Regions from separate parts of the Sphaerisporangium sp. NPDC005288 genome, predicted to be linked through region 1. Evidence: riboswitches for the same ligand, from Rfam matches in the RefSeq annotation. Region 1 holds a riboswitch; the other holds the start of a gene.
The links. Region 1 has a riboswitch for cobalamin ahead of ABZU32_RS10565 (cobaltochelatase subunit CobN). Riboswitches for the same ligand answer to the same signal wherever they lie in the genome.
Positions count from the first base shown of each region.

Region 2: another riboswitch for cobalamin. It lies ahead of ABZU32_RS13075 (ribonucleoside-diphosphate reductase subunit alpha); the one in region 1 lies ahead of ABZU32_RS10565 (cobaltochelatase subunit CobN).

Region 1 covers NZ_JBEXGT010000008.1:109,065-113,472, forward strand. Annotated here, with positions in the region: gene ABZU32_RS10555 (cobalt-precorrin-5B (C(1))-methyltransferase) at 1-510, shown strand, start outside; gene cobG (precorrin-3B synthase) at 734-2,299, opposite strand; cobalamin riboswitch at 2,386-2,511, shown strand; gene ABZU32_RS10565 (cobaltochelatase subunit CobN) at 2,567-4,408, shown strand, end outside.
Region 2 covers NZ_JBEXGT010000011.1:88,807-93,214, reverse strand. Annotated here, with positions in the region: gene ABZU32_RS13085 (hypothetical protein) at 1-788, opposite strand, end outside; gene ABZU32_RS13080 (tripartite tricarboxylate transporter substrate-binding protein) at 1,035-1,997, shown strand; cobalamin riboswitch at 2,120-2,327, shown strand; gene ABZU32_RS13075 (ribonucleoside-diphosphate reductase subunit alpha) at 2,447-4,408, shown strand, end outside.

The sequences.
Region 1 (4,408 bases):
GACACCATCCGGCGCGGCGTGGACGTCGCCCGCGCCGCAGGGCACCGCCACGTGGCGGCGTGCACCGGCAGCACCTCCGAGCGGGTCGCCGCCGAGCTGTACGGGCTGCCGGAGGACGCGCTGCTCGACATGGGCGACTTCGCGGGCGCCGTCCTGAAGTACCTGCGCCGCCACCCCGTCCCCCGGCTCACCGTGGCCGGGGGCGTCGGCAAACTGTCCAAGCTCGCCGACGGGCATCTCGACCTGCACTCGGGCCGCTCGCAGGTCAGCACCGAGGCGCTGGCGGCGATGGTGCTCGGCGCGGGCGGCGACGAGGCGCTGGCGGCCCGGGTGCGGGACGCCAACACCGCCCTCCAGGCCCTCACCCTCTGCCGGGAGGCGGGGGTGCCCCTCGGCGACCTGATCGCCGCCCGCGCCCGCGCCACCGCCCTGGACGTCCTGCGCGGCGCCCCGGTGGAGGTCGACGTCATCGTCATCGACAGAGCCGGCACCATCGTCGGCCGCACCTAGTGCGGTGACCACATACGTTCCCCGGGCACGGTTCTCTACCCCCGGCCGGATCTGGTGCGGTGTCCACGTGCGTTCACTGGGCGCGGCTCTCCACCTCCGGCCACGTGCTGGAGGTGATCGGCGCCGGGTCGGCGGGTCGTGGTACGGCGATGCCGGCGCCTGTTACGGCGCCCGAGCCGGTGAACGTTCGTGGACAGCGCACTAGGCGTCCCTCTGTCACGTGCTATCGATGGTCGCCGGTGCGTGCTCTGGCGACCGCGGTGGCCGTGGCCGGGAGGGTGGTGTGGTGTTCGGAGGTGCCTGGGGACTCGACGTGGTAGCCGTCGGGGGTGGCGGTCACCAGTACGGCCGGGCCGGCGGGGCGTCCGCAGCGACGCTCGCATCCCGCCCAGTGCACGGGGAGCGGCCGGTGTCCGGTCAGGGCCGGTCCGGTGGCGGGGGGCGGGTGCGAGGTGGCCCGGGTCGCGTCGGACCGGACGTCGGCGAGCGATTTGGCGCAGCCCGGCAGGCCCGTGCAGGCCGTGACTCCGGCCCATGAGGATGCCGCGTCGGTCACCAGCCCGGCGGCGGCCAGGCGGGATGTCCACGCCGCGGCCTCGGCAGGCGCGATGCCGGGAATCACGAGGGTGCGCCACGGGGTCAGCCGGACCTCCGCGCTTCCCGCGTCGGCCGCCTCGGCCACCGCGTGCGCCTGGGCGGCGGTGAGTCGGCCCAGCGCGGCCAGGACGACCAGCACCACCCGCCCGTCCGCCATGACGACGATCCCGGGAGATTTCCCGGTGTCCGTACGCCCGGCCGTATCCGTCGTCGCGGCGTCCGGGCCGGTGCGGATGGCGGGGAAGACCTGGGGAGTGCCGGTGGTGAGGCGGGCGGTGATCGCGGCGGGGCCGTCGATGAGTTCGGCGACGCGCCATGCGCCGGTGCCCTGGGCGGTCCGCTCGGCCAGGAACGCCTCGGCGGCGGCCACCATCACGGGCACCGCGTCGGCAAGGGGGAACCGCAGCCCGGTGTCCTGCCCGGCGAGCAGCAGCACGCATCCGGCGATGCCCGCCCCGTGCCCCGGGTCCCGGGCTTCTATGGACCCGCCCGGACCGGGTTCGTTCCCGGCCCCTGTGTAGCCGGCGACGGGGGAGGGCCGGGTGGGGAGGAGGGTGAGGTCGGCGTGGAGGGGGAGCAGGTCGCGGCGGCCGTCGTCGAGGGCGAACAGGAAACGGCCCGGCAGCTCCGCGAGGGCGGGCCGGGCGAGCACGGCGTCGTCCAGCGCGCGGACGAGGGGGATGACGTCGGCGAGGCCGCGCCCGTCGAGGCCGGACAGTGGGCCGACGAGGATGTTGCGCACCCGCTCGTGGGTGGCCGAGGGCAGCAGCCCGGCGGCGGCCATCCGGTCCGCGAACGCCTGGCCGTCCGCCTCGCCGAGCCCGCGCACCTGCACGTTCGCGCGCGAGGTCAGTTCGATCACGCCCGATCCCCACGTGGTGGCGGCGTCCGCGATGACGCGCAGCCGGTCGGGGGTGAGCAGGCCGCCCGGCGTCCGGAGGCGGGCGACCGCGCCGTCCGCCGCCGTATGGGTCTGCAGGGCCCCGGGGCAGGCGTCCGGCCGCGACCGGGCCGGGGAGCCGGCGCCGCCGATCGACCGGGACGGGGAAGCGGCGCCGCCGTCCGGGCGGGCCGGGGAACCGGCGCTGTCGGCTGGGCGGGCCGGGGAACCGGCGCCGTCGGGAGGGACTTGGCCGGGCGGGCGGATGGTTTCGTTCGCGCTCGCGGGGGTGGAGAAGTCGGCGGCGGCCACGGTGAGGATGGTAACCCCGGCTGATCGCAATAACGACATCTCGCAATAAGTCGGACGACATGATCTGATGGAGGGCGACGGTACTGGAGGAAGCCGGTGTGAGTCCGGCGCGGTCCCGCCACTGTCACCGGGGAGTCAACCCCACCAAGGCCACGGCCCGGCAACGGGCGGGAAGGCCGGGGTGATGCGTCGATCCGGAAGCCAGGAGACTCCAGGCCGCCGTGTGGACCCACGACCCGGGGCGCGGACCCCGAGTGAGGATGTGCCGTGCGCCATCTCCCCCTGCTCCTGCTGTCGACCTCCGACACCGACCTGCTCAGCGCCCGCGCGTGCGGCCTGCCGTACCGGCTCGGCAACCCCGCCCGGCTCACCGCCGCCGGCCTCCCCGAGCTGCTGGACGGCGTGGAACTGGTCGTCGTCCGCCTGCTCGGCGGGCGGCGGGTCTGGCAGGAGGGCCTGGACGCCCTGCTCGCCGGCCCCCGCCCGGTGGTGGTGCTCGGCGGCGAGCAGGCCCCCGACGCCGAGCTGATGGAGCTGTCCACCGTCCCCGGAGGAGTGTGCGCCGAGGCGCACGCCTACCTCGCGCACGGCGGCCCGGCGAACCTGGCCGAGCTGCACCGCTTCCTGTCCGACACCGTGCTGCTCACCGGCCACGGCTTCGCCCCGCCCGAGGCCACCCCCGCCTGGGGCGTCCTGGAACGCCCGGAGCCCGAACCTCCGGTGGGGCAGGACGCAGGCACGGGCGGGGAGGTGACCGCCGATCCTCCCGTCGAGGGGAGGCGGGAGGCGGCCGGTATCCCGGCCGCGAACGGAGACCAGAGCGCCCCGGTCACGATCGTGGACGGACGGACCGGCGCGCGGCCGGTGGTGGGGGTGTTGTACTACCGCGCCCACCACGTCGCGGGGAACACCGGGTTCGTGCACGCGCTGTGCGACGCCATCGAGGACGCCGGAGGCCGCCCGCTGCCCGTCTACTGCGCCTCGCTGCGCACGGCGGAGCCGGAGCTGCTCCAGGTGCTCGGCGAGGTGGACGCGCTGGTCGTCACCGTGCTCGCCGCCGGAGGGACGCGCCCGGCGACCGCCTCGGCCGGCGGGGACGACGAGGCGTGGGACGTGGGCGCGCTGGCCGGGCTCGACGTGCCGATCCTGCAGGGCCTGTGCCTGACGAGCGGCCGGCGGGCGTGGGAGGAGAGCGACGAGGGCCTCTCCCCGATGGACGCGGCCTCCCAGGTGGCCATCCCCGAGTTCGACGGCCGGATCATCACCGTCCCGTTCTCCTTCAAGGAGGTCGACCAGGACGGGCTGACGGTCTACGTGGCCGACCCCGAGCGCGCCGCCCGCGTCGCCGGGATCGCCGTGCGGCACGCCGTCCTGCGGCACGTGCCCCGCGAGGAGCGGCGGATCGTCGTGATGCTGTCGGCCTACCCGACCAAGCACGCCCGGGTCGGCAACGCGGTCGGCCTGGACACCCCGGCCAGCGTCGTCCGCCTCCTGGCCGCTCTGCGCGCGGACGGGTACGACATCGGCCCCGACGGCGAGGACGGGCTTCCCGGCGTGGCCGACCTGGACGGCGACGCGCTGATCCACGCGCTGATCGCCGCCGGCGGCCAGGACCAGGACTGGCTCACCGAGGAGCAGCTCGCCGGCAACCCGGTGCGGATCTCCGCCGCCCGCTACCGCGCCTGGTACGCGACGCTCCCCGGGGACCTGCGCGCCCGCGTCGAGCGGCACTGGGGCCCGCCGCCCGGCGAGCTGTTCGTCGACCGCTCCCGCGACCCAGGCGGGGAGATCGTGCTGGCGGCGCTGCGCGCGGGCAACGTCGTGGTGATGGTCCAGCCGCCGCGCGGGTTCGGCGAGAACCCGATCGCGATCTACCACGACCCGGACCTGCCGCCGAGCCACCACTACCTGGCCGCCTACCGCTGGCTGCGGGACGAGGAGGGCTTCGGCGCGCACGCCGTCGTGCACGTCGGCAAGCACGGCAATCTGGAGTGGCTGCCCGGCAAGTCGGCCGGGATATCGGCCTCCTGCGGCCCGGACGCCGCGCTCGGCGACCTGCCGCTGATCTACCCGTTCCTGGTGAACGACCCCGGGGAGGGCACCCAGGCC
Region 2 (4,408 bases), on a different contig from region 1:
CCGCAGGCGCCCCGGCCGCGGCGCTGCCACGACAGGACGGCGGCGCCCACGAGGAATCCGCCGGCCAGGGACCATGCCTGGTTCAGCAGCGACCAGTCGAACACGGTGGAGTAGTCGATGCCCTTGGGCCAGCCGAAGGGCGCGCCGAGGATCAGCATGGGGGCGTATCCGGTGAGGGCGAGCAGGTCGGCGCCGGGGACCAGGACCATCAGGGAGAGGGCGGCGGCGTAGCCGAAGGTCAGCAGCGCCGCGCGCGGCAGCCCGCGCGGGCGCACGGCGTGGCGCCCGGCCATGGCGAGCACCGCGACCGAGGTCGCGAGCAGGACGCCGGCGAAGACGGGTGCGGCGACCTCGGCGGAGACCCCGCGCAGGACGGGCGCGGCTCTTGCCGAAGACGGGCCCTCGAACGGGTACCCCCTCCCCGTCATCGTCCAGGACAGCGCCACGAAGCCGTAGACGGCGGCCCACGCCGCGGCGGCGTACCCGGTCCACCCGCCCGCGACCGCTCCGCCGCGCGGCGCCGCCCCCGGCGCCGCCCCCGGGGCCGCGCCCGCACGGCCGGACGGCAGGCCCGCCCTGTCGCCGGATGCGGTCGCGTGGCGGGACCGGACGTCCGTCGCCTCCTCGGAGGCGTCCGTGCGCCTGGACGGGGCGCCTGCGGTGTCCTTCGGCGTGGACGCGTGGCGGAGCGGGGCGCCGACCGGCGTCGTGGACGTGTGCGCGGGGCCGGGTGGGTTTCTCGGCGGGTCCGCGGGGGTGCTGGGCGGGGTGGTCGGTGCGGGGGACACGGTCGCTCCCTTGGGGGACGTGGGTGGGGTGCGCGGACTCGCGCGTTCCCACGTTCCATCGGGCCGCCGGGCCGCCGACTCCCCCCGGGACGGGAACCTCGTCCCCCGTACGGGGGATCGTGACGATCCGGGCGCCGGCGCGGAGTCCAGAGGGGTTCGCAGCGGACGGCCCGCCGGGGGAGGCGGGCGTGTGTGTGGAGCTGGAAATGGGCATTTAGTTCAATAACGGGGGAAAGGGCGTGAAGTATGCGTCGTCGGCAGGTGCTCGCGCTCGGTGCCGGGCTCGTGGCGCTGGCGGCGGGATGCGCCGAACCCTCCGGTCCGCGCAGGCTCGGGTCCGCGACCCTGCCCGTCGTGGTACCAGGCCCGTCCGGCGGCGAAGCCGATCGCGTCGCGCGAGCGCTCAAAACGGTCGCGGAACGCGACGCCCTGGTGCGGGAGCTCCAGGTGGTGAACAGGCCCCAGTACACCGCGCTGAGCGAGTTCGGCCGGGCGCGGCGCCCGGGGCAGGTGCTGCTGGCCGACCCCGAGCTGGTCGGCACGGTCGGCGCGGCGCGGCAGGCGACCGCGTTCGCGGGAACCACGCCGCTGGCCCGGCTGTGCGGCGAGTGGGAGGCCCTGGTGGTGCCGGGCGGCTCCCGCCTCGCGACCTTCGGCGCCTTCGCCGACCTCGTGCGCCGCGACCCGGGCGGGCTCGCGCTGGGCGGCCGGGCCGAGGGCGGGGTGGACCACGTGCTGTTCGGCATGCTGGCGCAGAGCCTCGGCGTGGACGCGCGCCTGCTGCGCTACGTCGCCTACCCCACCAGCCGCGAGGCGGTCACCGCCCTGGCCAAGGGTGAGGTGGGCGCGGTCCTGGCCGGCCAGAACGGCGTGCGCGCCGCCCTGAAGGCCGGTGAACTGCGCGCGCTCGCCGTCTCCTCGCCCGACCGCCTCCCCGGCGTGGAGGCGCCGACGCTGCTGGAGTGCGACACGCACGTGGACTGCGCGAACTGGCGCGGGCTGGTCGGGCCGGGCGTCCTGTCCGAGGCCGACCGGGCCGCGCTGACCGGGATGTGCCACGACGTCGCCGGCTCTCCGCGCTGGAGGGAGGTGTGCGCCCGCAACGGCTGGGCGCCGCTGTACCTGGACGGGGAGGACTTCCGGCAGTGGCTCCGTGTCGAGTCCGCCCGCCTCGGCCGCGCCCTCGGCGAACTCGGCCTGCGCGTCTGAGGCGCCGCATCGCACCAAGGGAGCGGGGCCGTGCCGAGGCGGCCGGGGCATCGCCCGCGCCCGCTTGAGTGGGGTCGCGTACACAACCTGTGGGGGTGCTTGCGCTCGGGGCCACTAGATGTAGGATCCTGATCGTCGCTGGTTCGCCCCCCGGGGCGACGTGAGAGGGAACCCGGTGAGATTCCGGGGCTGCCCCGCAGCGGTGAGCGGGAACGAAAGCCGTCATATGAGCACTGGGCCGCGATAGTCGGCGGCCTGGGAAGCGACGGCCGGTAGGCATGTGCCAGGCGCCCGCGAGCCCGAAAACCTGCCGGTGACGCTGGAGTCGTCCAGGCCTCGAGGGTGGGCCGCGTGACGGGGTCGTCCGGCGTGCCCGCAGGGTGCCGCTCACCGGACGTGCGCCGCCGCGTGCCCTCGTACGGGGATTCGAGCGCACGAGGAGAGAGCACGTGACCGTGACACGCGATTTGCCGCCGTCCCACTCGCGGGAGGACGACGGTGGCGGAGGCGGGCGGCGGGCCGCGGACCGGCGCCTGGCCATCGAGGAGGCGGCCGCGCGGGTCATCGCCGACCCGGCCAACTCCCGGGTCGCGGCGCGCCTGCTGGCCGAGGAGATCGCCGAGGAGACCGCCGCGCACGGCGTGCGGTCGTTCTCGCAGTCGGTCGCCGCCACGCACGAGGCCGGCCTGGTGCAGGACGCCCTCGCGAAGTTCGTGCGGGACAACGCCGCCGAGCTGGACGCCCTCGTCGACCCCGAGGGGGACGCCCGGTTCGAGTACTTCGGGCTGCGCACCGTCTACGACCGCTACCTGCTGCGCCACCCGGTCACCCGCGGCGTCCTGGAGGCGCCGCAGCACTTCTTCCTGCGCGTGGCGTGCGGCCTGGCCGACGGCGTCGCCGAGGCGGGCGAGCTGTACCGGCTGATCTCGACGCTGTCGTACCTGCCCAGCTCGCCGACGCTGTTCAACTCCGGCGCCCGGCGCCCGCAGCTGTCGTCGTGCTTCCTGCTCGACTCCCCGCGCGACGAGCTGGAGGCCATCTACGAGCGGTACGGACAGGTGGCGCGGCTGTCGAAGTACGCCGGCGGCATCGGCATCTCCTGGACCCGCGTCCGGTCGCGCGGCTCGCTGATCCGGGGCACGAACGGGCACTCCAACGGCATCGTGCCGTGGCTGCGGACGCTGGACGCCAGCGTCGCGGCGGTCAACCAGGGCGGCCGGCGCAAGGGCGCGGCCTGCGTCTACCTGGAGCCGTGGCACGCCGACGTCGAGGAGTTCCTCGAACTGCGCGACAACACCGGCGAGGACGCCCGCCGCACCCACAACCTCAACCTGGCCAACTGGATCCCCGACGAGTTCATGCGCCGCGTCGAGGCCGACGGCACCTGGTCGCTGTTCGACCCCAAGGACGTCCCCGAGCTGGTCGACCTGTGGGGCGAGGAGTTCGACCGCGCCTACCGGGCGGCCGAGGCCGCCGGCCGGCACGTCCGTCAGCTGCCGGCCCGCACGCTGTACGGCCGCATGATGCGCACGCTCGCCCAGACGGGCAACGGCTGGATGACCTTCAAGGACGCCGCCAACCGGGCCTCCAACCAGACCGCGCGCCCGCAGAACGTCATCCACCTGTCCAACCTGTGCACCGAGATCCTGGAGGTCACCAGCGACGCCGAGACCGCCGTGTGCAACCTCGGCTCGGTCAACCTGGCCGCCCACCTGGTGGACGGCGAGGTCGACTGGGCGCGGCTGCGGGCGACGGTGGCGACGGCGGTGCGCTTCCTGGACAGGTCCATCGACCGGGGGTTCTACCCGACGCCCGAGGCGGAGGCGGCCAACCGCCGCTGGCGCCCGATCGGCCTCGGCGTGATGGGCCTGGCCGATGTGTTCTTCGCGGCCCGCCTGCCGTTCGACTCGCCCGAGGCGCTGGCGCTGTCCACGCGGATCGCCGAGGAGATGGCCCTGGCCGCCTACGGCGCCTCGGCCGCCCTGGCCGCCGCGCACGGCGCGCACCCCTCCTACGCCGACACCCGCGCCGCCGGTGGAGTGCTGCACCTGGACCATTTCCCGCAGGCGACCCCGGCCCACCCGCAGGAGTGGGAGGCGCTGCGCGCGAGGATCGCCGAGACGGGCCTGCGCAACTCGCTGCTGCTGGCCGTGGCGCCCACGGCGACGATCGCCTCGATCGCGGGCTGCTACGAGTGCGTCGAGCCGCAGGTGTCCAACGTGTTCAAACGCGAGACGCTGTCGGGCGAGTTCCTGCAGGTCAACCGCTATCTGGTGCGCGACCTGCGGCAGCGCGGGCTGTGGACGCCCGAGATGAGGGACGCCGTCAAGCGCGCCGACGGGTCGGTGCAGGAGATCGCGCAGATCCCCGAGGACCTCAGGCGGCTGTACCGCACGGCCTGGGAGCTGCCG